Regions from separate parts of the Luteipulveratus halotolerans genome, predicted to be linked through region 3. Evidence: riboswitches for the same ligand, from Rfam matches in the RefSeq annotation. Region 3 holds a riboswitch; each other region holds the start of a gene.
The links. Region 3 has a riboswitch for S-adenosylmethionine ahead of VV01_RS24865 (putative leader peptide). Riboswitches for the same ligand answer to the same signal wherever they lie in the genome.

Region 1 (9,529 bases), 490 kb from region 3:
ACCCGTCCTCGTCCGAGCGCGTCCGCACCACCACGGCCGACGTCGTCCGCCCTGGTGACAGCGACTTCACCAAGGCGGTCAAGATCCAGGACTGGCTGCGCGACCCCTCGCGCTTCACCTACTCCTTGACGCTCAAGCCGACCCAGACGGTTGACGGCCAGCGCCTGGACCCGATCAGCAACTTCCTGCAGACCCGTCAGGGCTACTGCACCCAGTTCGCGACCGCCATGGTGATGATGGCCCGGTCGCAGGGCATCCCCGCTCGGCTGGCCGTCGGCTTCCTCTCCGGCGTGGCCGAGGGCGCCACCTACGAGGTGCGCCAGTCCGACGCCCACGCCTGGCCCGAGCTCTACTTCCCCGGCCTCGGCTGGACCCGCTTCGAACCCACGCCCGGCGTGCGGTCCGGCACCGTCCCGGCGTACGCCACACCGTCGACCGATGCCGGCTCGACCGGCGCCGGTCGCGAGGAGGACGAACCGACGGACACCGCGACCTCGACAGCACCGACCACCTCCGCAGTCGCACCCACGACGACGCAGGCCGCCCCGCCGGCGGCCCCCGAGAAGTCAGTCCTGCAGGACAGTCGACTCTGGTGGACCCTGCTGGTCCTGGTCGCCGGCGCGATGGGTGCTGTCGTGCTCCCGCTGGCGGCCCGGTGGCGGCGCGACCAGCCGTTGCGCACCGCCTCCGACCCGCGCGAGCAGGTCGAGGGCGAGTGGCAGGCGCTGCAGTCCCGCCTGGACGACCTCGGCGTCCAGGCTCCGCACGGCCGCACACCGCGGCAGATCGAGCAGCACTACCGTCACCAGGCCACGCTGGGAGGCGAGGGTCGCGCCGCACTGCACCGGGCCGTACGCACGCTCGAGGCCGCCCGCTACGCGCCGCCGTCGGACGAGACGCGCACGCTGCACGGCGACGCCGACCGCATCCTGCGCGAGGTACGCAGCAACGCGTCGTGGCCGACCCGTACCTCGGCAGCGCTCACCCCGCGGACCGGCCGCCGGGTCGTCGCCGACCTCGTCCGCCGCGCAGTCGGTGCGCCCGGCGCCTGGTGGGACCGCCGACGCGGCGACTGACCGACCCGTACGCAGCAGCGCCCGGCTCCCCTGCGGGAACCGGGCGCTGCTGTGTGTGACTCGTCAGTCGAGGTAGTCGCGCAGGACCTGGCTACGCGACGGGTGACGCAGCTTGCTCATCGTCTTGGACTCGATCTGGCGGATCCGCTCGCGCGTCACGCCGTAGACCTTGCCGATCTCGTCGAGGGTCTTGGGCTGACCGTCGGTCAGACCGAAGCGCATGGACACCACACCGGCCTCGCGCTCGGACAGCGTGTCCAGGACCGAGTGCAGCTGCTCCTGCAGGAGCGTGAAGCTCACGGCGTCCGCGGGTACGACGGCCTCGGAGTCCTCGATGAGGTCACCGAACTCGGAGTCGCCGTCCTCGCCCAGGGGCGTGTGCAGCGAGATCGGCTCGCGACCGTACTTCTGGACCTCGACGACCTTCTCCGGGGTCATGTCGAGCTCCTTGGCGAGCTCCTCGGGCGTGGGCTCGCGTCCCAGGTCCTGCAGCATCTGGCGCTGCACGCGGGCGAGCTTGTTGATGACCTCGACCATGTGCACCGGGATGCGGATGGTGCGTGCCTGGTCGGCCATCGCGCGGGTGATCGCCTGACGGATCCACCAGGTCGCGTAGGTCGAGAACTTGTAGCCCTTGGTGTAGTCGAACTTCTCGACCGCACGGATCAGACCCAGGTTGCCCTCCTGGATGAGGTCCAGGAAGAGCATGCCGCGGCCGGTGTAGCGCTTGGCCAGCGAGACCACCAGACGCAGGTTGGCCTCGAGCAGATGGTTCTTGGCCCGCTTGCCGTCCTGGGCGATCCACCACAGCTCGCGCTTGAGCTTCATCTCGATCTTGTCGCCGGAGTTGAGCTTCTCCTCGGCGAACAGGCCGGCCTCGATGCGCTTGGCGAGCTCGACCTCCTGCTCGGCGTTGAGGAGCGCGACCTTGCCGATCTGCTTGAGGTAGTCCTTGACCGGGTCCGCCGTCGCACCGGCCGTGACGACCTGCTGGGCGGGCGCGTCGGCGTCGTCGTCCTGACGCAGGACGAAGCCGCCGGTCTCGGTCTCGGGCTCCTCCTCCTTGGCAGGTGCCTCGGTCTCCTCCGGCTCATCGCCGGCAGTGGGCATCAGGTCGGCCGCGGCGGCCTTCTTGGCGGCGGCCTTCTTGGCAGCGGCAGCGGTCGGCGCTGCTGCCGGCGCGGCGGCCTTCTTGGCGGCGGCCTTGGTGGTCGACGCCTTGGCCGCGGTCTTCTTGGCGGGCGCGGCCTTCTTGGCCGGCTTGTCGTCGTCGGTGCTCGTCGCTGCAGGCTTCTTGGCCGCCGCCTTCTTGGTGGTCCGAGTCGCCTTCTTGCGCGTCGCGGTCGCCGCGACGGCCCGCTGTGCGGTGTCGGGGTCGAGCGTCACGCTGACGCCGTGCTGCTCGAGCGCGCGCAGCACGGTCTTCATCCGCTTGGGCTCGATCTCGGCGGTCTCGAGGGCGTGCTTGAGCGCCAGGCTGTCGACAGAACCGTGGGTCTGACCCGCACGCATCAGCTCCTGCAGGGCAGGGTGGGCGAACTCGCCCGGCAGGGCGGGGGCCGGGGTCTCAGCGGGGGTCTTCGACACTGGTGTCAACGGGCTACCTTCCGGGGTACGTGCGGTGTCGTGCCGAGGGCAGCACGACAAGGGCCGTCGACATGCGACGGCGACCTGGGTGGCGGGTTGTGGAGCGGGTGCTCATCGTCCGGAGTGCGGTCTCCGGCGAGCGCTCCACGACCATTATAAAACCGAACCGCCGCCTCTTTGGACCAACGGCACTCACACGTAGGGCATTCCCGCAGTTCAGGGCGCCTTGACAGCCAGCACGGGGCACGCCGCGTCGAGCAGAATGCGTTGCGCGTTGGACCCCAGGATCAGCTTGCCGACCGGGGTCCGCCGGCGCAGACCGATGACGATCAGCTCGGCGTCGACCTCCTCGGCAGCGGCGATGATGTCCTCAGCCGGGTCGGCGTTGTGGGTGAGCGCCCGCAGCTCGGCCTCGACGCCCTCGGCTCGCGCCCGCTCGAGGGCCTGCGCGAGGTAGGGCTCGTCGGACTTCTTGGCCCGTGAGTCGAGCACGAGCAGCCTGGTCGAGCGAGTGCTCGCCTCCTGGACCGCACGGTCCAGGGCAGCGTGCCCCTCCTTCGTCGCGACGTATCCGACCACCACTGTCACGGAGGACCTCCTCGTCCGGACGCGACCGCCGCCGGTCGCCGTGCCTCGACGCTACCGGACCGGCGCCCGCTCCTGGGAGACCTCAGCCCAGAGCGGTGCTCAGAGCACGCGCGATCTGATCGGTCTCGATCAGGAAACCGTCGTGGCCGTGCGGCGACCGCACGACATGAACGTCACCGGTGCCGTGTGCCGCCACCAGCTCCTCTGACAAGGACACGGGGAACAGGCGGTCGGAGTCGACCGCGATGACGTGCAGGCCGCCGTCGTACGACGACAGTGCCGCGGCCATCCCGCCGCGGCCGCGACCGATGTCGTGCGTGGCCATCGCGCGGGTCAGCGCGACATAGGTGCCGGCGTCGAAACGGCCGACGAGCTTGGCGGCGTGGTGGTCGAGGTAGCCCTCGACCGAGAACCGACCGCCCCGCAGGGGCTGCTCACCGGCCTGCTCGACGACGCCGAATCGGCGGTCGAGCTCGTCGGCGCTGCGGTAGGTGGTGTGGGCGATGCGTCGCGCGAGGCCGAGTCCGTGCGAGGGCACGACACCTCGGTCGTAGTAGTCGCCGCCGTAGTAGTCGGGGTCGCCGGTGATGGCCAGGATCTGCGCCTGTCCCCATGCGATCTGGTCGGCCGCAGCGACTCCGGCGCTTGCGATGACCGCGGTGTCCTGGACACGGTCGGGGTAGGACGCAGCCCACTCGGCTGCGCGCATGCCACCCATCGACCCACCGACGACCAGACGCCACCGGTTGATCCCGAGCAGATCGGCGACCTGAGCCTCGGCCGCGACCTGGTCGCGCACGCTGATCTGCGGGAATCGCGAGCCCCAGGGCCGCCCGTCCGGCGCCGGGCTCGACGGGCCGGTGCTGCCACGGCAGCCACCGAGAGCATTGGTGGCCACCACGAAGTAGCGGTCGGTGTCGATGGCGCACCCCGGCCCGACGACCCCCGGCCACCACCCTGCTGTGGGCTGACCCGGGCCTGCCGCTCCGATGACATGCGTGTCGCCGGTGAGGGCGTGCTCGACCAGGACGGCATTGGCGCGGTCCGGCGCGAGCCGTCCCCAGGTCTGGACGGCGATCGTGGCCTCCGGAAGCGTCTCGCCGCTCTCCAGTGCCTGCGGCCCGATCCGGACCCCGAACGCGTCCGGGTTGCTGCCGGGAGGCAGCGGCTCGAGCACGTCAGGGCGCACACCGGTCGGTCGTCGGCTCAGCACTGTCACGGTGTCGCTCCCTGGTCAGGGGCCACATCGGCGCTGGCCCCGCGCTTGTCGGACCACCTGCAGGCCCGACCCTGTCCTCACCCGGGGCACCCCACCGCGGTGGAGGGTTGCCGCTCAGCCAGCCGGGGCTTGTCGCTGAGACTCTTGACGAGACCTGACGTTAGCAGCGGCGCGACACAGTCCCAACTCTCACAAGGCGATCTCTCGGGGGCTGGACCGCAGGTCCTGCGGACGGACACCGAGGCTCATCGCGTGGAGCACCAGCTCGGCCATCCGGGCCGGTCCGGCCTCGGCAGCGCGCTCGAGCGCGACCCCGGCCAACGCTCCGTTGCCGTGGACCCAGCACCAGTAGCCCAGCAGGGTGCCGGTGCCGGTGACCCAGTCCTCCGGAGTGATCGTGACGAGCTCTTGCAGCCGACGCGTGACCCGGACGACCTGGACGTCGTGCTCGACGCCGCCGCGTTGATCGGGTCGTCGCCAGGACGGCGTACCGATCGCCCGGGTCAGCGCCGTGCGCAGCCACGGGTCGGCGGCAGGCAGGTCGAGCGCGTCAGGGGTGAGCCAGCCCATGAGGTCATCGCGCAGCGGCAGGTCCAGCAGCGAGCGCGTCGCGATGCTCAAGACCTCCACCGGGAGCGCCGCAACCGGCGGCGCCGTGTCACCCGCGTCGACGACGGCCGCCCACGCTGCGGCGAGCCGTGCGCTGCTCACCTCACCCGGCTCCGCCGCCCGCACGGCAGCGGTGACCAGCGGGTGCCCAGGGCACACGCTGGCCGCCAGCGCGGCGCGGTCGGCGTACACCTCGATCTCGCGCAGGACCTGGTCGGCGACGGCGGGGACGCGGTCAGCGGTGGGAACGGGCCGGCTGGGGCCGAGATCGCAGCGACCGCACCCGCAACGCTGGAGGCGCCACCGGCCGTCGGCGACCAGCACCTCGTGCGCGGGGACGCCCATCTCGTCCGCGATGAGGGCGACCAGCTCGCTCACGTGCTCGTGGTCGTCGAACCCGATGACGTCGACCCGTTCGAGAGGGACGCGCTCCATCTGGTCGGCCACCGTCATGGCCACCGCGGCGAGGTCCGCAGCGGACGCGGGCACGTCGACGCGGGAGGTCGGACCGACGCCGGTGGCAGTGGTCGCGACCACCACCACCGACCGCGCAGGGACGAATCCGAGGAGGTAAGGAACGTAGGCGACCAGCTCTCCGAGGCCGCGCAGCTTGGCTGTCATGGACCGCAGCCTCGTGGGCTGCAGCCGTCACGTGCCATCGGGACGGGCCCTCCTGTGGACAGGCGTCCGCAGCGCAGGGACCTGTGGTCAGCGCACCCGCTCGCTGCGCACGGTCCGCTCGCGCGACTTCTCCCAGGCCAGGAAGTCATCGGTGTCGCGCACGAGCGCGCTCGCGAACCAGGCGAGCACCACCGCGTCATCCGCGAGTCCGACGACCGACAGCACCGCCTCCGGCAGCAGGTCGACCGGCGAGACGATGTACGCAGCCGCGCCGACGAGCGCAGCGAGGTGCAGGGGCGTGCACCCGTCGTACTCACCGGACACAGCCGCTCGCACCATCCGCGGCACCGCAGCGAGGCGGGTCGGGACGCTCGGCGCACCCGGTGCGCTGGCCGCACGGACGGCGGCGTTGAGCTGGCGCATCGCGCCCCACTGCATCGAACGTGGACGTGGTGTCGGCATCTGAGCTCCTTCGTGCGGACTCCCCCGAGCCCGTAACACGTGGTCAACGACGCGGCTGCTGCGGACATTCCGCCGAGCGCTCACGCGACCGGCGGGAACTCCTTCTTGGCGCCGCCCGCGATCTTGTTGGCGAGGTAGAGGTCGAGGCCGGCCCCGATCACACCGCCGACGACCGGGATGCCCTTGCCGAGCTTGGCGAAGAGCTTGCTTCCCATCTGCCCGATGAGGCGGAACCCCACAGCCTTGTTGATGACCATCAGGGCGGGCGCCGGCAACCGCTGGGCGGCGAGGTTGGCGAGGCGGCCGGTGCTCACCACGCCGGCCTTCTTGAGCAGGTCGTTGGTGTCACCGCCCACCAGCGTGAGCAGCACGGCGGACCGCAGCTCGGGCTGGTCGATGTCGTGACCGCGGACCGCTGCGATCGCGGCCGTCATCCGGGTCGCCAGGAGATAGAACCCGAGGACGTTGGCGGGCATCGCGACGGGCAGGGTCACGAACCCACCCAGTCCCGTGAGAAAGCCGCCTGCTGCCACGAGCCGGCGGTGGTCGCTGATGATCTCCTCGACGGCCTTGTCGGCGTTGCCGCCGTGCTTGGCCAGGGCGTCCTGGGCCACCTTGCGCGCCGAGTCGAACCCGGCCTTGCCCTCGAACCCGATGTCGAGGAGACGCAGCGAGAGGTTGGAGGCCGCCTTGTCGAGGGGACCGTCGTCCAGTCGAGGCGGCACGGGCTGGGCGGGCTTCTTCTTCCCTAGTCCGAACATGGGCGTCATCCTGCCAGTCCTGCACGCCTCGACCCAGCGTCCACGTGGCGAGCCTCGCGAGGAGATCGCGCGCGCCCGCGGCGTACGGTGACGCCATGCCCGCTCCTCGCGACGAGAACCCTGCCTTTGCCGAGTACGCCCACCCCGAGCGCCTCGTGAGCACTCAGTGGCTCGCCGACCGTCTCGCCTCTCCCGCGCCCGATCTCGTCGTGCTCGAGTCGGACGAGGACGTCCTGCTCTACGACACCGGCCACATCCCGGGCGCTCTCAAGCTCGACTGGCACACCGACCTCAACGACCCGGTGACCCGCGACTACGTCGACGGCGCGCGGTTCGCTCAGGTGATGTCCGAGCGCGGCATCGCCCGTGACACGACCGTCGTGATCTACGGCGACAAGAGCAACTGGTGGGCCGCGTACGCCCTGTGGGTCATGACGCTGTTCGGTCATGAGGACGTCCGGCTGCTCGACGGCGGCCGGGCCGCCTGGCAGGCCGAGGGACGCGAGCTCACCCGCGACGTCCCGACGGTGTCGCCGGTCGACTACCCGGTGGTCGAGCGCGACGACGCACCGATCCGTGCGTTCCGCGACGACGTCCTGGAGCACCTCGGCAAGCCGCTGGTCGACGTCCGCTCCCCCGGCGAGTACTCCGGCGAGCTGCTGCACATGCCCGACTACCCGCAGGAGGGCTCGGTCCGCGGCGGGCACATCCCGGGCGCGAGGTCCGTGCCGTGGGCGCGGGCGGCGCAGGAGGACGGCCGGTTCAAGGCGCGCGCCGAGCTGGCCGCGATCTACGAGCAGGAGCAGGGCCTGGCCGCTTCCGACGAGGTCGTCGCCTACTGCCGCATCGGTGAGCGCTCCTCGCACACGTGGTTCGTGCTCACCCACCTGCTCGGGTTCGAGCACGTCCGCAACTACGACGGCTCGTGGACCGAGTGGGGCAACTCCGTGCGTGTCCCCGTCGAGCAGGGAGCGCCGGCGTCGTGACCGACCTGCCCGCTCCCCTGGCCGAGCTCATCGAGGACTTCGAGGCCGTCGGGCCCAAGGACCGCCTGCAGCTGCTGCTCGAGCTGAGTGAGGAGCTCCCCGAGCTGCCCGAGAGGTACGCCGACGCCGACCTCGAGCAGGTGCACGAGTGCCAGTCGCCCCTGTTCCTCACGGTCGAGGTCGATGGCAGTACGCCGGACGCTCCCGTCTCCCTGTTCTTCAAGGCTCCGCGCGAGGCGCCGACGACACGCGGGTTCGCCGGGATCCTGCACACCGGACTGGACGGGCTGCCCGCATCGCAGGTGCTGGCGGTGCCGGACGACGTGGTCTTCAGGTTCGGGCTGGCCGAGGCCGTCTCACCCCTGAGAATGCGCGGCATGGTCGCGATGCTCTCGCGAATCAAGCGGCAGATTCGTGACAAGGTGTCCGGGTGACTTTCCGGCCCACCACGATGCGTTAGGTTTCGCCCATGTCCAGTACTCCCAGTAAGGCCAAGCTCGGGGCAGCCGGCGGCCTGATCCTGCTCGGTCTCATCCTCCTGATCGTCGGGCTGCTCTCCGGCGGCTCGGTCAAGCTGCACGGCTTCACCAACGGCCAGCAGGTCGATGCCAAGGACTCCGGCTTCTCGGTGTTCAGCAACGACCAGGCGGCCCGGTCCGCGGTCACCTGCACGGCGACCGTCAACGGTGAGCAGAAGACGCTGCTCCGACCGGCCGAGGACTTCTCGGTCGAGGCGGACGGCACCAAGTACTGGGAGATCGCCCGCAGCACCGACGACATGAAGGCCGGCGCCTACCCGGTCTCGTGCGAGGGCAAGGACGGCATCTCCACCTTCGTCGGCCCCAAGGAGGGCAAGGCCGGCAACGGCGCGCTGCGCATGCTCGGTCTGGTCCTCGGCCCGATCCTCCTGCTCGCCGGCCTGGCGCTGCTCGCGATCTCGCTGATGAAGAAGAAGCCTGCGACCGCGGGCGGCTACGACCAGCAGGGTCAGGGCTACGGCCAGCAGGCGTACGGCCAGCAGGCGGGCGCGTACAACCAGCAGGGTTACGGCCAGCAGCAGGGTTACGGCGACCAGTCCTACGGCCAGCAGGGCGGCTACTACAACCAGCAGGGCTACGGCCAGGGTTACGGCGACCAGTCCTACGGCCAGCAGGGCGGCTACAACCAGCAGGGCTACGGCGACCAGTCCTACGGCCAGCAGGGCGGCTACAACCAGCAGGGCTACGGCCAGGGTTACGGCGACCAGAGCTACGGCCAGGGATACCAGCAGGGCTACGGCGACCAGTCCTACGGCCAGCAGGGCGGCTACAACCAGCAGGGCTACGGCCAGCAGGGCTACGGCGACCAGCAAGCCCAGCCCGCGAGCCAGGACCACGACGCACCGACCCAGGCCGTGCGCCCGGTCGAGGGTGACAACGTCCACGAGCAGCCGACCACGGCCACCCCGGTCCAGGACGACCAGCAGCAGGGCGGACAGTCCGGCGGCTCCTCGTCGTGGCAGCCGGGCGACCAGGGCAAGGGCAACAGCTGACCCGACCTCCCGCCGACGTCACCCCGCACCGTGCATCGGTGCGGGGTTCGTCGTCTGCACCCCCGCTGTACGCCATCGCCATCACCGCC
Region 2 (9,529 bases), 480 kb from region 3:
CGTGCCGCCGGCGCGCCTCGCCGGTTCGCTCGACACGCTCGCCGAGCTCGTCCGCGCGGTCGCGGTCGGTGCCCTCGCACCCGCCCGCTGACCGGTCGGCATACTGAGCAGCGTGTTCCGCAACCTCGGCCTCATCCTGGTCGCGATCGTCCTGCTGTCGATCGTCTGGTTCTTCGTCAAGGGCAAGGTCAGCCGCACGCACGAGCAGGTGCGTGAGCGCGCGCTCGAGGGCGGCTTCGGCCGGGCGATGACCTCCGGTCCCGCGACCAAGCACCTGGCGATGATGGGCCGCACTCTCACCCTCGGCGCCGACCCGCAGCGCACGGGCGAGCTGATCGCCCATGTCGCCGGGGCCGACGACCGCGTCACGGCCGTACGACCCGAGGAGGGTGCGCTCGTCGTCGAGATCGACGGGTCACGTCCGCTCGTGCGCGCGCACCTGCGCCCTGACCGCACGGTGATCGGCGTCGACGAGATGTCGTGGGAGATGGGCTTCCCGCAGGGGGCACAGGTCTGGAACCGCGTCGTCGACGCACTCACCGAGTCAGCGGGCAAGCAGGGCATCGCCGTCTCGGAGGGCGCCCGTGAGTTCGTCCGGGCCGACCGCCCCTCCGACGGTGCGGAGGTCTGGGTCGTCCGCAGCTGAATCCGCGATCGACCGGAACGACGCGGCGGGAGGCGGCGTCATACTGTCCGTCGATCAGCGGCAGCACGACTGCCCCTCGCACCTGGAGTCATCATGACCGTACGCCCACGTCTGGCAGTCGTCCCCGTCGCGCTCGCGGCCATCGTCCTGGCCGGTTGCCAGGACGAGGCGCCCACCGCGCTCCCGCCGCAGCCCAGCTCCACCTCGCCCGTCGCCGGTACTCCCACCGCTGCGCCCTCGGACCCGGCGGCTGCGCCGACCTCGGCACCCACTGAGCAGCCGGCAGCGACCGTGACGGTCACCGCAACCCCGACACCGACCGCGGCCGCACCGGCCACGCCGCCCGCGGCAGGCACGTCGTCCGGAGTGTGCGCGAGCACCAGCACCTACGAGGGTCGGCCCGGACCGGCGGCCACGCCGATCGCGACCAAGCAGACCTTCACCGACAACGGCGGGTCCGTCGAGATGACCGTCGGGCGTCCGACCATCGACCGCACCTCGACCGGCAGCACGTACTACCCGGGCGAGGGCATGGTCTCCGCGGTGTTCCCGGTCACGCTCAAGAACACCAGCGCCAGCTACTTCATCACGTCGTCGCTGAAGTTCACGCTCGTCGACGGCCAGCAGCGTCCCTGTAAGCGGGACACTCTCAACTATGCGGTGCCGGACTCGCAGCAGCTCGACGTCGACAGCCTGCACGCGGGCGACTCGGTCTCGGCCAAGCTGGTGTTCGCGGTCCCTCAAGGCGCCGACCTCAGCGGCTACCAGGTGCTGTTCACCGACAACTACCCGGGTGTCGCCGACCTCGCCTGGAAAGCATCCTGACTGAATGATCGAAGGCCGGAACCGCCCGGGGTGCCGCGCCGTCGTACCGCTAGCCTGACCGCGGCAGCCGGGGAGCTGCCACACATCACTGGAGGAGAACATGAACGCCAACCGTCGTCTGCGCCTTGCTGTCATCCCGGCCGCGCTCGCAGCACTGACCCTTGCGGGATGTCAGGACGAGGCGCCCACGGCGGCTCCGCCCGCGCCGGCCACCTCGTCGGCAGCCGCGGCACCGACCGAGGCCCCGACCACCGAGGCACCGGCTCCCGCCCCGACGACCGAGGCGCCCGCTCCGGCCCCGACCACCCAGGCCCCGGCTCCGGCTCCTGCCCCGTCGACCAGCGCGGCTGCCAGCGGCGTCGTGTGCGACAGCAGCGGCTCCACCGCGATCCTGCGCGCGGGCATGCCGGTCAAGCCGCTCGGCACCCAGACCGCGACCGGCCTCGGCTACGACAAGGACGTGTCGGTCGACATCACGGTCAGCAAGCCGACCATCGACAGCTCGAGCACCGACAGCTACTTCCCGGGTGACGGCATGGTGGCCATCACCTTCCCGGTCACCATCAAGCACAAGACGGGTGACTACTACATCCCGTCGCCGCAGCAGTTCGGTCTGGTCGACGACCAGGACAACGTGTGTGACCGCGACTACGGCACGATCACCCCGCGCAGCAAGCAGATCCAGATCGAGTCGCTCAAGAACGGCGCGAGCGCCAGCGGCCTGGTGACCTTCGCGGTGCCCGCCGGCGCCGACTACAAGAAGTACGCCGTGGTCTGGAAGGACGAGGGCGGCGGCAAGGCCGCGCTCGCCTGGGCGGCTTCCTGATCCGCACGGATGAGCGCAGGGTCTGAGTGACGAGCTCCACCAGCCCGACGACATCGGCCGGTCCCCAGCTGGGGCCGGCCGATGCGTCGCGTCGTGCTGCCCTGCGCAAGATGCGACTCGTCGCGACCTCACTGCTCGTCATCGCGGCTGTCGTCTTCATCGCGACGCACGGCCGCGACGGAGGTTGGGGCTACGTCAACGCCGCGGCCGAGGCCGCGATGGTGGGCGCGGTCGCCGACTGGTTCGCCGTGACGGCGCTGTTCCGCCATCCGCTCGGCCTGCCGGTGCCGCACACCGCCCTCATTCCCAAGAAGAAGGACGCGCTCGGCGAGAGCCTCGAGGACTTCGTCACCGAGAACTTCCTCACCGCCGACATCGTCCAGGAGCGACTCGCGCAGGCGCAGATCCCGCTGCGCCTCGGCCGCTGGGTGTCCGACCCCGAGCATGCTGCGACCGTCGTACGAGAGGCGGCGCCGGCCCTGAGCCGGGCCGTCTCGTCGGTCCAGGACGCCGAGGTGCGCACGCTGCTCGAGGGGTTCTTCCTCCCGCGTCTGGCCCAGGAGCCCATCAGCGAGATCGCCGGACACCTGCTCGACGGTGTGCTGCAGGACCGCTCTCACCAGGGCCTGGTCGACCTGGGCATCGGCCAGGTCCACGACTGGGCCCGGGACAACAAGGCCACCATCGCCTCGATCATCGGCGCCCGCGCGCCCTGGTGGTCACCGCGGTGGCTCGACGAGACGGTGACGGATCGCCTCTACGCCGAGATCATGAGCTGGCTGGGCGACGTGCGCGACAACGCCGAGCACCCGGCGCGGCACGCCCTCGACGATCTCCTCGCGGGTCTCGCGCGCGACCTGCAGCACGACCCGCAGACGCAGGCGAGGGCCGAGGCACTCAAGGAACGCTTCCTCACCCACCCCGGTGTGGCCGACGGCATGGTCTCGGTGTGGGGCTCGGTGCAGCACACCCTCGTGGAGGCTCTGGCCGACGAGGACGGTCCGCTGCGTGCGCGGATGAGCGCGCTGCTGGCCGACGCGGGGCGCCGTCTGGTGGCCGACGACCAGCTGCGTGGCGCAGTCGACCGACGCCTCCACGACGTGGCGGGCTATGTCGTGACGACGTACGGGCGTGAGATCTCGACGCTGATCTCCCAGACCGTCGCACGCTGGGACGGCGACGAGGCGGCACGGCGCATCGAGCTGCAGGTCGGTCGTGACCTGCAGTTCATCCGCATCAACGGCACTGTGGTCGGTGGCCTGGTCGGCCTGCTCATCCACGCGCTCTCGCAGCTGCCCTGATTGTTTGGTTCATCATAAGAAACGGTGATGTACGACGGCGCCTCCTCGCGCTAGTCTCACCGCAGGTCAAGAGCGCCAGCGTCAAGCCCCGGCTCGCTGGCCGGCAACCCTCCTCCGCGGTGGGGTGCCCCGGGTGAGGACCTGGCCGTGCGGGCAACAGGCCCGACGGCAAGCGCGGGCAGCAGACGTCCTGCTTCCGCAGCACCGCCGGTGCCGTCGGCGGTGCGAACCGTCGACGAGGAGTGCATCGATGACTGACGACGCCACCCCCAGCTGGTCCTTCGAGACCCGCCAGATCCACGCCGGTCAGACCCCGGACCCGACCACGGGTGCCCGGGCGTTGCCGATCTACCAGACGACGTCGTACGTCTTCAACGACGCCGAGCACGCCGCGAACCTGTTCGGGCTCAAGGAGTTCGGCAACATCTACTCGCGGTTGATGAACCCCACCCAGGACGCGGTCGAGCAGCGCATCGCCAGCCTTGAGGGTGGTGTCGGCGCGCTGCTGCTCGGCTCCGGTCAGGCCGCAGAGACGATCGCGATCCTCAACGTCGCCGAGGCCGGCGACCACGTCGTCGCCAGCCCCTCGCTGTACGGCGGCACGTTCAACCTGCTGAAGCACACACTGCCCAAGCTCGGCATCCAGGTGACCTTCGTCGAGGACACCCGCGACCCCGAGTCGTGGCGTGCGGCGGTCAAGGACAACACCAAGGTGTTCTTCGGCGAGACCATCTCCAACCCCAAGAGTGAGGTCCTCGACATCGAGGCCGTGGCCGCGGTCGCGCACGAGGTCGGCGTACCGCTCGTGGTCGACAACACCATCGCGACGCCCTACCTCCTGCGTCCGCTCGAGCACGGCGCAGACGTCGTCGTGCACTCGGCGACGAAGTACCTCGGCGGCCACGGCACCACGATCGCCGGTGTCATCGTCGACGGCGGCACGTTCGACTACGCCAAGAACCCCGAGAAGTTCCCGGGGTTCAACACGCCGGAGGAGAGCTATCACGGCCTGGTCTATGCGCGCGACCTCGGCGTGGGCAGCGACCTCGGGGCCAACCTCGCCTACATCCTCAAGGCGCGCGTCCAGCTGCTGCGCGACCTCGGGCCGGCGACGTCACCGTTCGACGCCTTCCTGATCGCGCAGGGGCTGGAGACGCTCAGCCTGCGGGTCGAGCGCCACATCGAGAACGCCCACAAGGTCGCCGAGTTCCTGCAGGGCCATGAGCAGGTCGAGTCCGTGCGCTGGGCGTCGTTGCCGGACAACGAGTTCCACGAGCTCGCGCAGAAGTACACCCCCAAGGGCGCCGGTGCCGTGCTCGCGTTCGAGATCGCGGGCGGCGTCGAGGCCGGTCAGAAGTTCGTGCAGAGCCTGACCCTGCACTCCCACGTCGCCAACATCGGTGACGTGCGGTCGCTGGCGATCCACCCCGCATCGACCACGCACAGCCAGGGCGGCGACGAGGACCGCCTCGCTGCGGGCGTGACGCCCGGGCTGGTGCGTTTGTCGGTCGGGCTGGAGCACATCGACGACATCGTCGCCGACCTGGAGCAGGGCTTCACGGCCGCGAAGGCCTGAGGGCCGGTACGACGGCGCCCCGCGTCGTCGTACGCCGACAGTGCGACTCGTGCCGCCTCCCGCGACGGGAGGCGGCACGAGCTGCACTTTCGGCAGGTGAGCAAGGCCACGGGCTCGATGGCCCGGACCACGTCTCAGCCCGCGAGACAATGAGCAGCGATGTCCATCACCGAGATCCCGCTGCCCGCCACCGAGTCACGCCGCCACAGCGTGACCGTGTCGATCACCCGTCGCGTCAGTGCGACCGATGAGACCGCGATGCTCGCCTGGGTGCGCGCGGGCACCTCGATGGCCGAGCGGTTCCCCGGATTCCTGGGCTGCGGCTGGGTCCGACCGACCGGTGACTCCGACGAGTGGCACATGCTCTACCGCTTCGCCGACGAGGAGAGCCTGCACCGCTGGGAAGGCTCGGCCGAGCGCTCCTGGTGGCTGCGCTCGGGAGAGGGTCTGGTCGAGCACACCCTCGCCGAGCGGCGTACGGGAGTGGAGGGCTGGTTCGACGAGCCGGTCGACGTGTCGTTGCAGACGTTGGTCACCGCTCCGTCCACGCCACCCGCTCCGCCGCGGTGGAAGCAGGCGCTGATCATCTGGATGACGTTCTTCCCGCTCAACCTGCTCGCCACGGTCACGATCGGCCACCTGATCCAGGACTGGAACGTCGTGCTCCGGGTGCTGGTGCTGACGGCGATGCTCACGCCCGTCATGACCTACCTGCTGCTGCCGGCGATGACGCGCGCGCTCGCGCCGTGGCTGCACGCCGGCCGGCCGTGGGGCTGGCGGCGCGGCGAGGACTGAACTGAACGAAAACCTGTTGCGCGCGAGCAGAGGTCTGTACCAACCTTGCCCGCGGAGTACGAGCGCGCTGATCCGGCGCGCCCCGATCGAGAGGAGCAGTGACATGTCCACGACGGTCATCGGCCTGCCCAGCACGCCGTCCTTCCTCTTCGTTCGGAGCACGTATGTCATCAGCAACACCGGAGCGCGAGACTGAGTCCGCGCTCGACCCGTTCTTCACCTTCGACTTCCAGGCCGTCGACGACCCCGGCGAGGGGCAGCGATGGTCCACCTGGGACAGCATCGAGCGGCTCTGCCGCGGACCGGAGCCACGACCCGACTGGGTCGTGACCGACGCGTCCGCGATCGACACCGAGCTCGGCGTCCTCAAGACCGGCAAGGAAGCCGACGTCTTCCTGCTGGAGCGCACCTCGACCAACGACGCCGGTCGCACCGTGGTCATGGCCGCTAAGCGCTACCGCAGCACCGACCACCGCACGTTCCACCGCAGCACCTCCTACACCGAGGGCCGTCGTACCCGTAAGAGCCGTGACGCCAGAGCGCTGGCCAAAGGCAGCGAGTACGGCCGCGCCGTCGCGGCAGGGCAGTGGGCGTGGGCCGAGTGGGAGGCACTGAAGACCTTCTGGTCCGACGGCATCCCGGTGCCCTACCCGGTCCAGGTCGACGGCACCGAGATCCTGATGGAGTTCGTCACCGGCCCGGACGGCGCCGGCGCACCGCGGCTCGCGCAGGCCCGTTCGACGCCGGCGATGCTCGCGACATGGTTCGAGCAGCTGCGCGAGGCGATGATCGGGCTGGTGCGGGCCGGGTACGCCCACGGTGACCTGTCCGCGTACAACCTGCTGGCGGCGGGGGAGCGGCTCGTCGTGATCGACCTCCCGGAGGCGGTCGACGTGGTGGGCAACCCGCAGGGCATGGAGTTCTTGCACCGCGACTGCCGCAACGTGGCCGCGTGGTTCACCTCCAAGGGGCACGAGGTGGACGCCGAGGCGTTGTTCGCCGACCTGCTCGCCTACGCCTACTGACCGTACGCGGCGCGCGGCCTGGCTAGCCTGGTGGCCATGCTCAGGCCGCGCGTCCGTCGTACGGTCCTCGTGCTGTGTGCAGCCGTCCTCGCGGCCGTCAGTGCGTGCGCCGAGCCCGAGCCCGACCTGGAGCTGCAGGTGCCTGGGCGCGTGGACGGTGCGCTGGGTGTCGCCGGTACGCCGAGCCCGTCGAGCACGGCCGAGGCGTCGTGCTCGACCCAGCCGGTCGCCGGCGGCTACGACGTGGCCACCCTCAACCGGGCGATGCAGGGCATCAGCCTGCCCGACTGGCGCGCGGGCGACGTCGGTGCGACGGCCCCGCTCTCGGACGGCCGGCTGCTGTGGGTGTTCGGAGACACGTTGCGGGCCAAGGGTGCTCAGCCGGGCATCGTGGCCAACTCGATGCTGGTGAGCTCGGGCACCTGCTTCACACCGGTGGCGGGGTCCTCGGGTGCGCCCGTGCTCGATCTGCAACGAACCGGTCAGGCGTGCTGGCCGACGTCGGTCCTCGCGCGCAAGGCGATGGGCGGTGACTCGGTGTCGGTGATCTGCTCGCGGGTCCAGCAGGACCACCACGGTCTGCTCGACTTCACCTACCTCGGGGCGTCGCTCGCCGAGATCCGGGTGCCAGTGGGCGGCCGACCGGTCGTGGAGCACATGACGACGCTCACACCCGACAACCACGACCCGCGGGCGGTCAACTGGGGTGCTGCCCAGGTCGTCGACGGCGACTGGCTCTACGTCTACGGCAGCCAGCAGGCGCCAGGGCAGGTCGCGAAGTCGGCGCTGGTCGCCCGCGTGCGACTCGAGCAGATGCGCAGCTTTCCTGCCTGGCAGTTCTACGACGGTCGCCAGTGGCAGGAGGACCCGGGCTGGGCGCGCCCCGTCTTGTCGGCGAGTCCCGGTGTGTCACAAGCATTTTCAGTGCATCGCATCGACGGCCGGTTCGTCCTGGTGTCCAAGCGGGGTGGCGAGTTCGGCGCCACGATCGGCGTCTGGACGGCAGCCTCGCCCGTCGGCCCGTGGACGCTCGCGTCCGAGACGCCGTTCGCGTACGACGAGCACAACGGCTTCGTGCGGTACCAGCCGTTGGCTCATCCCGAGATCCGGCTGCGCAGCGGCAACCTGCTGGTGTCGCTCTCGCGCAACCCGACGACGTTCACAAACCTGTTGACCGACCCCCGGCGAGGTCGGCCAGTATTCGTCGAGGTCCCGCACCCCTGACAGACTGAACGACGCCATGAACGACCAGCCCTCCTCTCGCCGAGACAGCCGGGACCGCCGACGGCGCGACGACGCGCCCTCGGGGCGTCGTCGACCCCGTTCGTGGGGACGCCGAGGCCCGTCGGACTCCCGACGTCCGCGCGAGACCGACGAGCAGCGCATCGCCCGCGAGGAGCGGCGGCGCGGACTCGTCCCCGAGATCAGCTATCCGCAGGCGCTGCCGGTCTCGGCGGCGCGCGAGGAGATCGCCGCCGCGATCCGTGACCACCAGGTCGTCGTCGTGGCCGGTGAGACCGGGTCAGGCAAGACGACGCAGCTGCCGAAGATCTGCCTCGAGCTGGGTCGGGGAGTGGCAGGCACCATCGGGCACACCCAGCCACGCCGGATCGCAGCTCGCTCGGTCGCCGAGCGCATCGCCGAGGAGCTCGACGTCGAGCTGGGCGAGCAGGTCGGCTACCAGGTGCGTTTCACCGACCACGCCAACCAGGACACGCTGGTGAAGGTCATGACCGACGGCATCCTGCTGTCGGAGATGCAGCGAGACCGCGACCTGCGTCGTTACGACACGATCATCATCGACGAGGCCCACGAGCGCTCGCTCAACATCGACTTCATCCTGGGCTATCTCAAGCAGCTGCTCCCGCGCCGTCCCGACCTCAAGGTGATCATCACCTCCGCGACGATCGACCCGGAGAAGTTCGCCGAACACTTCGCAGCACAAGGGATTCCGGCGCCCATCATCGAGGTCTCGGGCCGCACGTACCCGGTGGAGGTCCGTTATCGGCCACTCGTGCGCACTGACGGCGACGTCGAGGTCGACGTCGACCAGGTCACCGGGATCGTCGAGGCGGTCGAGCAGCTGTGGACCGAGACGCCGGCGGACGGACGCTCGCAGGACGTGCTCGTGTTCTGCTCCGGCGAGCGCGAGATCCGTGACGCGGCCGAGGCCTTGCGCGGCCTGGACCTGCCGCAGACCGAGATCCTGCCGCTCTATGCACGCCTGTCAGCGGCTGAGCAGCACCGGGTGTTCAGCCGGCACAGCGGACGCCGGGTCGTCCTCGCCACCAACGTCGCCGAGACGTCGCTGACCGTTCCGGGCATCCGCTACGTCGTCGACACCGGCACCGCGCGCATCTCGCGCTACAGCCAGCGCACCAAAGTGCAGCGGCTGCCGATCGAGCCGGTGTCGCAGGCGTCCGCCGCACAGCGGTCAGGGCGCTGCGGCCGCGTGGCCGAGGGCATCTGCATCCGGCTCTACTCCGAGGACGACTTCAACGCTCGGCCGGAGTTCACCGACCCCGAGATCCTGCG
Region 3 (9,529 bases):
GCCCGACCAGCTCGTCGGGGTGTCGCCGTCCAAGGTCGACCAGTTCGCCACCTGCGGGCTCAACTGGCTGCTCACGACGTGCGGTGGCGAGGGGCCCGACGTCGGTGCGGCCACGCTCGGCACGCTCGTCCACGAGGTCGCCGCCGAGCTCGGTGACACCGAGCCCGAGCGCATGCACGACGTGCTCGACGAGCGGTGGCCGCGGCTGGGCCTGGGCGAGGGATGGATCTCCGAGCGCAAGCGCCAGGAGGCGCACCGCATGCTCGACCGGCTCGCCGACTACCTCGACAGCGCGGCGGCCATGGGCTGGCGCAAGGCCGCGGTCGAGATCGCCTTCGACGTCGAGGTCGGACGGGCACGGCTGCGCGGTCGTGTCGACCGGCTCGAGCAGCACGACGAGCACGGGCTGCGGATCATCGACCTCAAGACCGGCAGTAGCAAGCCCACCAAGGACCAGCTGACCGAGCACCCCCAGCTCGGCGCCTACCAGGTCGCGGTGGCCGAGGGCGGGTTCGACGAGGGCGACGTCGCGGGTGGCGCGGCGCTGGTCCAGCTCGGCAAGGCCGGCCTCAAGGGCCGTGCCGACGTGCAGGCGCAGCCGGCCATCGAGCCGGGTGACGAGCACTCGTGGGCCCACGACGTCGTACGCGCCACGGCCGACGGGATGGGCGCGGCCACCTTCGTCGCGACGGTGAGTGATCGCTGTGGTGTCTGCCCCGTACGCCGGTCGTGCCCGCTCCAGCCCGAGGGGCAGGCGATCTGATGGCACCCTCGTACACCGCGCTCGACCTCGCGACCGCGCTCGGCAACCCGCCGCCGACCCCCGAGCAGCGAGCCGTCATCGAGGCGCCGCTGCGGCCGCTGCTGGTGGTGGCGGGCGCAGGCTCGGGCAAGACCGAGACCATGGCGTCGCGCGTCGTGTGGCTCGTCGCCAACCGGTTCGTCGAGCCCGACCAGGTGCTCGGCCTGACGTTCACCCGCAAGGCTGCCGGCGAGCTGGCCGAACGCATCGGCAAACGGCTGCGACGCCTGCGTCATGAGGGGTTGTGGACCCCGACCGTCGATGACGACGGCACCGAGGGGCTCGGCGACATCCCGTCGGTCTCGACCTACCACTCCTACGCCGGACGGCTGGTCGGCGAGCACGGTCTGCGGCTCGGCGTCGAGCCCGAGTCACGGATGCTGTCCGAGGCCGCGGCCTGGCAGTACGCCAGTGAGGTCGTCCAGCGCTACGACGGCCCGATGGAGCGCATCGAGTTCGCCGAGAGCACGATCACCGCGGCGGTCGTCGCGCTCGCCGGTGAGATGGCCGAGCACCTGCTGCGACCCGAGCAGGTCGCCGACTACCTCGACCGCGTCGCAGCACACGTCCCGACGTTGCCGGTGACCGGCCGCACGCGGGGCACACCGCCCGACGCCACGGCCATGCTCGCCCGGCTCGCAGCACGGCGTGACCTGATCCCGCTGGTCGAGGCGTACGGCGCGCTGAAGCGTCGGCGTTCGGCTCTCGACTTCTCCGACCAGATGGCTCTGGCCGCTCAGCTCGCCGAGCAGTTCCCGGTGCTGGGTTCGCTTGAGCGCCAACGCTTTCGGGCGGTTCTGCTCGACGAGTTCCAGGACACCAGCGAAGCCCAGATGGTGCTCCTCAAGTCGTTGTTCGTCGCCCGCGGCGAGCGGGTGCCGGTCACAGCGGTCGGCGACCCGCACCAGTCGATCTACGGGTGGCGTGGTGCGTCGGCGACCACGCTGTCGCGCTACCCGCACCTGTTCACCGACGCAGACGGCGACGCCGGCGTGCTGCCCCTGTCGACGAGCTGGCGCAACGACCGTGGCGTGCTCGAGGTGGCCAACCTGACCGCGGCGCCGCTGCGGGCTGCGAGCAAGGTCGCGGTCGAGGTCCTGCACCCGAGGCCCGACGCCGGCGAGGGCACCATCCGGGCGGCCCGCTTCGAGACCACCGAGGCCGAGGCGACGCACGTCGCCGAGTGGGTCCGGGCGCGGTGGTTCACGCCCGAGGGAGACCGCTCCGGTCGTACGGCAGCGGTGCTGTGCCGCAAACGATCTCAGTTCCCGGTGGTGGCCGAGGCGCTCACCGAGGCCGGCCTGCCCGTCGAGATCGTGGGCATCGGCGGTCTGCTCACGACGCCCGAGGTCTCCGACCTGGTGAGTCTGCTCTGGGTCGTCCAGGACCCGAGCCGCGGCGACCGCTTGATGCGGCTGCTCACCGGCCCCGCGCTGCGGCTCGGCCCGGCCGACCTCGACGGCCTGGCCGCGTGGTCACGTCACCTCGCCGCCCGCGACAAGCCCGAGGTCCCTCGCGACCAGGCCGACATCGCGCCCGACTCACGCGAGCAGGCCTCGCTGGTCGAGGCGCTCGACGAGCTGCCCCGCCCCGGCTGGGCCGGTCGCGAGGGCCAGCACGTCAGCGACGTCGCGCGTGGGCGCCTCGAGGGCCTCGCCGCAGCCGTACGCCGACTGCGCGGTCTCACCGGCCTGCCGCTGTCCGATCTCGCGGGCGAGGCCGAGCGCGTCCTCGGTCTCGACATCGAGGTGCTGTCGCGCCCCGAGCACACGGCGACGACGGCGCGCGTCCACCTCGACGCGTTCGCCGACGTCGCCGCCCAGTTCGCATCCTCGGCGGACCGTCCGACCCTCGGTGGGTTCCTGGCCTGGCTCGACGCGGCCGAGCAGGAAGAACGCGGCCTCGACCTGGGCTACCTCGAGGTCGAGACCGATGCGGTGCAGGTGCTCACGGTCCACGCGTCCAAGGGGCTGGAGTGGGACGTCGTCGCGGTGCCCGGCCTCACCGAGGGCACGTTCCCCGCGCACGACGCCCGCGCGTCCTGGGTGCCCGACGCCGGTGACGACGGCGAGGGCGAGTGGCGCATGGGCACGGTCAAGGACAAGGGCTGGACCTCCGGGCTGGACGGCGTCCCGTACGACCTGCGCGGCGACGCCGACGGCCTCCCGGTGCTTCCGTGGCACAGCGTCGAAGGCACCCAGGAGCTCAAGGACGCGTTCGTGCGCTTCCACGAGGACGGCGGTGCGCACGCGGTGGCCGAGGAGCGCCGGCTCGCCTACGTCGCGTTCACGCGGGCCCGGCGCGAGCTGCTGCTCACGGCACCGGTGTGGGCCGACGGCAAGACACCACGGGTCACCTCCAGGTTCGTCGAGGAGCTGCGTTCGGCCGGTCTGCTCACGGTCGGTGAGTGGGCGCCGATGCCGGTCGTGCCGGAGGGCGAGAAGTCGGTGCCCAACCCCCGGCTCGCGGTGGCGTTGACGGCGACGTGGCCGCACGACCCGCTGGCGCGCCGACGCGAGCAGCTCGCCGACGGCGCACTGCGCGTACGACGGGCGATCGCCGAACCACCACCGCTGGAGCAGGGGCTCGTCCCGGTCGACGACCGGGCTCTGGAGATCGACCTGCTGCTGCGCGAACGCGATCGCGCTCGCCGTCCGCACGAGGCCACGGTCACCGTGCCGCGTCACCTGTCGGCATCAGCGGTCGTCGCTCTCGCGGCCGATCCCGAGGCGTTCGCGCTCGAGCTGCGTCGACCGATGCCGCACCCGCCGGCGCTCGCCGCGCGCCGAGGTACGGCGTTCCACGCGTGGGTCGAGCAGCACTACGCGCAGGCGGCGCTGGTCGACATCACCGAGATGCCCGGCGCCTCCGACCCCGACGCCGACGACGACGCCGACCTGCCTGCGATGAAGGCTCACTTCCTGGAGTCCGAGTGGGCCGGGCGTCATCCGGATGCGATCGAGGTCGCGGTCGAGACCGTGGTCGACGACATCGCCGTACGTGGCCGCATCGACGCCGTATTTCGTTCTGGCTCAGACGAATTCACGATCGTCGACTGGAAGACCGGGCGTCCGCCGGCCGGTGAGGCGGCGCGTACGAAGGTGCTCCAGCTCGCTGCGTATCGGCTCGCCTACGCCCGGTTGCGCGATGTGCCGGTCGAGCAGGTGGACGCCGCGTTCTACTACGCCGCGACGGGCGAGACCGTCTGGCCGGCGATGCCCGACGAAGACGCGCTGCGTGAGCTGCTCGCCACCATTCCCCGCTAGGTCACGGGCAGGTCACCCACGTCACGAACGTGTCTCGTTGCTCTCAGGCCGGTGCCGTGAGCCGTGCGAGGCGGCCAGTCTCGGGCGACATGGGGATCATCAGGGGAGAGACAGGTCGGGCGCGACGACGGGTGTGGGCGGCAGGTCTGGCCGTGCTGCTCGGCGGCGCGAGCATCACCACCGGGGCGGCAGCGGCCGACGCCGGCGACACCGGAGCGGCCGTGTCGTCGACGCTGGCCTGGCACGCGTGTGCCAAGGACCCTGAGCCCCCGGCCCCGCCTGGCGCCGAGTGCGCAGAGGTGCAGCTGCCGATCGACTACGCGCACCCTGCACGCGGGACCACCACGGTGGCGGTCGCCCGGCTCAAGGCCGCGCGCCCCGACCAGCGCATCGGTGCGCTCGTGGTGCACCCGGGCGGTCCCGGCAAGCCGGTCATCGGGCTGTCCGATGTCTTCCAGCAGATGCTGGGCTCGGGCGTGACGGACCGGTTCGACATCATCGCCATCGATCCGCGAGGCACCGGGCGCTCCCAGCACGTGAGCTGCCCCGACATCCCGGGCGAGCCGCGACCGGCCGAGCCGGCCACGCCCGTACCCACGACGAAGGCCGAGATCACACGCCAGCTGGCGTGGGACGCGTACGAGCGCCGCAGCTCCGAACGCAGGTCGGTGGACGCCGACCGGTCGCCGAGGTCGATGTCGATGACCTCCTTGACCCGTCCTGGCCGGGACGTGAGCACCGCGACCCGCTGCCCGAGGTAGACCGCCTCCTCGATGGAGTGGGTGATGAACACGACGGTCGCGCCGGTCGTCCGCCAGATGCGCAGCAGCTCGTCCTGCAGCTGCTCGCGGGTCTGGGCGTCGAGGGCAGCGAACGGTTCGTCCATGAGCAGGACACCGGGCTCGTACGCGAGGCTGCGCGCGATCGCGACGCGCTGCTTCATACCGCCGGAGAGCTCATGCGGGTAGCGGTCCTCGAAGCCCGAAAGCCCCACGAGAGAGAGGTATTCGCGTGCCTTGGCGGTGCGTTCGGACTTCGACAGACCTTGCTGCTCGAGTCCGAAGGCGACGTTGGCCAGCGCCGTCCGCCACGGGAAGAGCGCGTACTGCTGGAACACGATCCCGCGGTCGAGGCCTGGCCCGGTCACCTCGGACCCGTCCACCAGGACCTGGCCCGACGAGGGCTGTGTCAAGCCACCGAGCAGGTCCAGCAGGGTGGTCTTGCCCGAGCCGCTCGGGCCGAGGAGCGTGAGGAACTCACCGTCGGCCACGTCCAGGTCGATGTCGACCAGCGCGTCGAGCGTGACCGCGTGCGGCTGCTCGCGCGTCGGTCGTACGACGAACTGCTTGCCGACCCCACGGAGGCTGATCTTGGGTGTCGTCACGACTGGCCTCCGGCCTTCGCGAGACCGTTGAACTCGTTGGTGTACAACGACTTCGGGTCGAGCTCGCCCTTCGGCACGATGCCGCTGCTGTCGAGCCAGTCGGTCCAACGGGTGTAGTCCGCGTCGCTGACAGCGCCGCCCTGGGACGGGATGCCGACGCTCTTCCAGTACTTCAGCGACGCGGTGGACTCGTTGCGCTTGCGCTCGTTGATGATCTTCGTGAACCGCTGGATCACCTGCGCCCGTGGTGTCGTGCGCTCCCACTCGACGGCCTTGGCGACACCGGTGACGAAGTCCTGGGCGGCTTCGGGGTTCTTGGCCGCGAAGTCGTTGCGCAGGACGTACTGCCCGCCGTTGAACGACCCGAACAGCTGGTAGTCGTTGAACAGGCTCCGCAGGCCCCCGGCGGCGACAGCACGGTCCTGCAGGACGCCGCCGAGGGAGCCGACGTCGACCTGACCGCGGCGGATCGCCTGCTCGGTGTCGTTCGGCGGCAGCACGACCAGCTGCACCTTGTCGATCTCGGCCTTCGTCAGCCCGTTCCGGGTGAGGTAGGTGTCGATCACGGCCTCGGAGTGCGCGCCGAGCGTGTTGACCGCGATCTTCTTGCCGATCAGGTCACGGGGTGTGCGGATCGGGCTGCCGGCCTTCACGTAGAACCCGTTGAACGTCTTGGCGTCCTCGCCGTAGTAGTTGACGACGGCCTTGACCGGCGCTCCCGCTCGGATGAGCTTGACGACGGCACCGGAGAAGGCGCCGCCGAAGTCGGTCTGACCGGTGGCGGCGGACTGGATGTCCTGCGGGCCGTTGATCGTGTTGCCCACCCACTTGAGGCGTACGTGCTTGAAGTAGCCGAGGTCCTCGGCGAGCTCGGGCAGGGTGACCGCGTTCGCCGAGCCCTGATAACGCAGGGTGACGCGGCCGTCAGCAGCCTTCTGCGGCTCGGCCGCGGTGCCGGCGCCGATCGCGCAGCCGGTCAGCGACAGTGCGAGGAGGGCGGAAACGGGCATGACGGCATGACGAAGTGTCTTCACGTGAGTTCCTTTGAAGGAGAGGGGAGTACGAGCGCTGTCAGGCGACGGCGACGTGCTGGCGTACGACCGGGTCGAGCCGGGCGATCGCCTGGGCGAAGCCGTCGGTGACCTCGCGCAGAGGTGCGCCCGAGGCGTCGTCGACCGTGACCGCACCGTCGGCGTCGATCGCGACGTGCTGGGACAGCACGAACCAGCCGGGGGTGATGTGGGTGGCGCCGAGGCTGGAGAGCACCGGACGCAGGGCGTAGTCGACGACCAGCACGTGCGCCGGCGTACCGCCCGTGGCCAGCGGCAGGACCGCCTTGCCCTGGAGGGCGTACTGGGGCAGGTCGAGGAAGACCTTGAGCAGCCCACCGAAGGAGGCCTTGTAGACCGGCGTCGTGACGATCACGGCGTCGGAGGAGGTCAGGGTCTGCACCGCATGGGCGACGTCCGCGTCGTTCGTGTCCGCACGCAGCAGCGCGTCGGCCGGCAGGTCGCGCAGCACGATCGGGCTGATGCTGTGGCCGGTACGGGTGAGGGAGTCGGTGACGGTGCCGAGGACGGCGTCGGTGCGTGAGGTTGAGCTCGGACTGCTGGAGATCGCGGCGATACGAGCCATGTGTTCCTCCTTGAGGGGACGCCGAGATGCCCTGATGGCCAAGGGTTTACGGCTGGTGTGCAGATGGGCAGGGGGCAGCGTCGTGGACGCGCCGGTGATGGCGCTGTGCGCCGGACGTGCGTCAGTCGCGACAGAGCGCGCTCGACACGCGCAGCAGGTCGACGTGCCGACGACGGCACAGAGTGCGAGTCATGAGGGCTGTGCTCATGGCAGATTTCACCCGTCTCGTCAGAGAGGCTGGGAGCTCGCGCTTGCGGCGACCGGCTCTGGTCGCCGCCGGGTCATCACCCGGAGCACCCCGCCGCGAGGGAGGGTTGCCGTCCAGCAAGCCGGGGCTTCGCGCTGGATCTCGTGACCTGCAGAGAAACTACCGAGCCATGCATAAGCATGGCAACACTCATCGAGAACGTTTCGTTATGCGGACGATCGTCCCGAGGACTGAGAGCGGGCGGTCAGCCGGCGTGCGCGTCGGGGTCGGAGCGATCGCGGCGGATCGGCTCGGTGACGGCGTCGCGCAGGTCGTCGCGCCGGCGGCGGATGTCGTGCGGGTCGTCGTCGGCGTCGTCCTGCCCGTGGATGGTGCCGACGTCCGATGAGGTCGTCGCCGAGTCGGCCGGCGACGCCTCGGGCAGTGCGGCGCTCACGGCAGTGCTGCCGGGAGCGGCCGACACATCGGGCGCGGAGCGGCTGGAGTCGACGTCCTCCTCGTCGTCCATCTGCGGGATCTCGAGGGTCTCGTCCTCGTCGTTGGACTCGCGCACGGTCACGACCTCGATGTCGGCCGGGTCGACCGCGGGCTCGGCCGGTGCCGCAGGAGCCGTCGCCGTCGTACGCCGCGCCACCGGGGGCGGCAGCAGCGACTCGTCGTCAGCGGTGCGCTCCTCGAGGCGTCGCAGTGCTGCAGCGCGTCGGTCGACGAGCGGGTCGTCCTCGGCGGCGGCGGCCTCCATCAGCAAGGTCACCCGCCGCAGCTCGGCGGCCAGCCGGATCCGGCGTTCGAGGTGGGTGTCGGGGCGTTCGCGGCGCGACTGCGCGTAGGACTCGACGACCGTGTCGACCGCGTCGGGGGCGGCCATCAGCGACAGGAGCGCGAAGTCGGCGGCCGGGTCGCTGACCGCGGCGCCCTCCCACGAGTCGAGTGCGACGACCTCGCCGTCGGCCACGCGCACGTCGCCGTCGTGCAGGCCGCCGTGGGTCGGGGTCGTCGCGAACCTCCAGAGGCTGACCTCCTCCAACGCCCGCTCCCAGCGGTTGAGCAGGCCCGGAGGGACGTGCCCGGTCGAGGCCGCGCGGTCGAGCTCGGCCAGGCGACGGCTGCGGTAGGAGTCGGCGTCGTACGACGGCAGGCCCGCCTCGTCGTACACGCGGGGGTCGGTGTCGTGCAGCTCGGCGAGGCAGCGGCCGAGCGAGCGCGCCTCTTCGGAGCGGGGCTGCAGGTCGCGCCACGTCACGGGTGAGCCGGGCAGCAGGTGCACGACGCCGACGGTGCTGCCGTCGCGCGCGGTGACGCTGCCGACCAGGCGCGGCATCGCGAACGTCAGTCGCTTGGCGAGGAGGGTGGCCAGGCGCTCGGTCTGGTCGAGGGCTGCTGCGGCGGCCGTCGTGCGGGCCGAACGGACCTGCAGCCGCCGGTCGTCGTCGGTGGTGACGACGGCCAGCTGATAAGGCGCACCGGGTCGGACCGCGAGCCCTTGGACCTGCACGGGTCGCAGTCCCGGTACGGCGGCGGTGGCCAGGGCGGCCAGGGCGAGCGGACGACTGGACACGGCCCCCACGGTAGGTCAGGTGCCGCCGCGAACCGCGCAGGCTCGCGGCATAGCCTGCTGGGCGTGGCGCCCTACGACTCCGAGACCCTGCTCGAGCTCGGCCTGTCCCGCTCCGCGCTGGACCGGTCGGCAGCCCAGCGCAAGGACCCCGACACCCTCGCGGCGGTCCTGCGCGACCCGACGACGCGGGTGCTCGACCTCTACCGAGACCGCGTGCCGTACGACGGTGAGCGCGGCTCCCGCGCGCTGCGCTACCGGCCACCGGGCGACGCCGACCACGACGCCCTGGTCGTCTACCTCGGGGCCCACGACGGCATCTCCTACGCGTGCGCGGTGCACGACGCCGAGGACGACGGCGACGACCGGCGCGCCAACCTGCGCTCGCTGGGTCTGGAGCTCGACGATCTTGATGTCGGCGTGCTCGCCGCGTCGGTCGGTATCGCCAACTGGCATGCGGCACAGGGCTACTGCCCGCGCTGCGGCTCGCCCACCGAGCCCCGCGAGGGCGGCTGGGTACGGGTCTGCACCCGTGACGGGTCGAACCACTTCCCGCGCACTGACCCCGCCGTGATCATGGCCGTCGTCGACGGCGACGACCGCCTCCTGCTGGCTCGCGGTCACGAGTGGCGTCCGAACGGCATGTCGGTGCTGGCCGGTTTCGTCGAGCCGGGCGAGT

Region 1: linked by a shared signal. The riboswitch ahead of metX (homoserine O-acetyltransferase MetX) and the one ahead of VV01_RS24865 (putative leader peptide) in region 3 are both predicted to bind S-adenosylmethionine.
Region 2: linked by a shared signal. The riboswitch ahead of VV01_RS06410 (bifunctional o-acetylhomoserine/o-acetylserine sulfhydrylase) and the one ahead of VV01_RS24865 (putative leader peptide) in region 3 are both predicted to bind S-adenosylmethionine.

What each region holds. Positions count from the first base shown of each region.
Region 1 is NZ_LAIR01000002.1:1,242,646-1,252,174, reverse strand. Features, by position in the region: gene VV01_RS06500 (transglutaminase family protein) at 1-1,076, shown strand, start outside; gene VV01_RS06495 (RNA polymerase sigma factor) at 1,140-2,588, opposite strand; gene VV01_RS06490 (universal stress protein) at 2,880-3,251, opposite strand; gene metX (homoserine O-acetyltransferase MetX) at 3,334-4,470, opposite strand; SAM riboswitch class IV at 4,507-4,620, opposite strand; gene VV01_RS06480 (DUF4192 domain-containing protein) at 4,660-5,700, opposite strand; gene VV01_RS06475 (YkvA family protein) at 5,788-6,162, opposite strand; gene VV01_RS06470 (EcsC family protein) at 6,243-6,923, opposite strand; gene VV01_RS06465 (sulfurtransferase) at 7,019-7,909, shown strand; gene VV01_RS06460 (SufE family protein) at 7,906-8,343, shown strand; gene VV01_RS23800 (hypothetical protein) at 8,379-9,440, shown strand; gene VV01_RS06450 (DNA polymerase) at 9,479-9,529, shown strand, end outside.
Region 2 is NZ_LAIR01000002.1:1,226,900-1,236,428, forward strand. Features, by position in the region: gene VV01_RS06380 (McrC family protein) at 1-91, shown strand, start outside; gene VV01_RS06385 (hypothetical protein) at 113-646, shown strand; gene VV01_RS06390 (DUF4352 domain-containing protein) at 740-1,471, shown strand; gene VV01_RS23235 (hypothetical protein) at 1,572-2,297, shown strand; gene VV01_RS06405 (DUF445 domain-containing protein) at 2,324-3,598, shown strand; SAM riboswitch class IV at 3,663-3,779, shown strand; gene VV01_RS06410 (bifunctional o-acetylhomoserine/o-acetylserine sulfhydrylase) at 3,849-5,174, shown strand; gene VV01_RS06415 (antibiotic biosynthesis monooxygenase) at 5,334-5,969, shown strand; gene VV01_RS06420 (serine protein kinase RIO) at 6,134-6,994, shown strand; gene VV01_RS06425 (DUF4185 domain-containing protein) at 7,031-8,218, shown strand; gene hrpA (ATP-dependent RNA helicase HrpA) at 8,235-9,529, shown strand, end outside.
Region 3 is NZ_LAIR01000002.1:750,875-760,403, forward strand. Features, by position in the region: gene VV01_RS04185 (ATP-dependent helicase) at 1-763, shown strand, start outside; gene VV01_RS04190 (ATP-dependent DNA helicase) at 763-4,068, shown strand; partial or broken gene VV01_RS04195 (ABC transporter ATP-binding protein) at 4,679-5,452, opposite strand; gene VV01_RS04200 (ABC transporter substrate-binding protein) at 5,449-6,462, opposite strand; gene ssuE (NADPH-dependent FMN reductase) at 6,524-7,087, opposite strand; gene VV01_RS24865 (putative leader peptide) at 7,209-7,295, opposite strand; SAM riboswitch class IV at 7,330-7,444, opposite strand; gene VV01_RS04210 (phosphotransferase) at 7,540-8,853, opposite strand; gene nudC (NAD(+) diphosphatase) at 8,917-9,529, shown strand, end outside.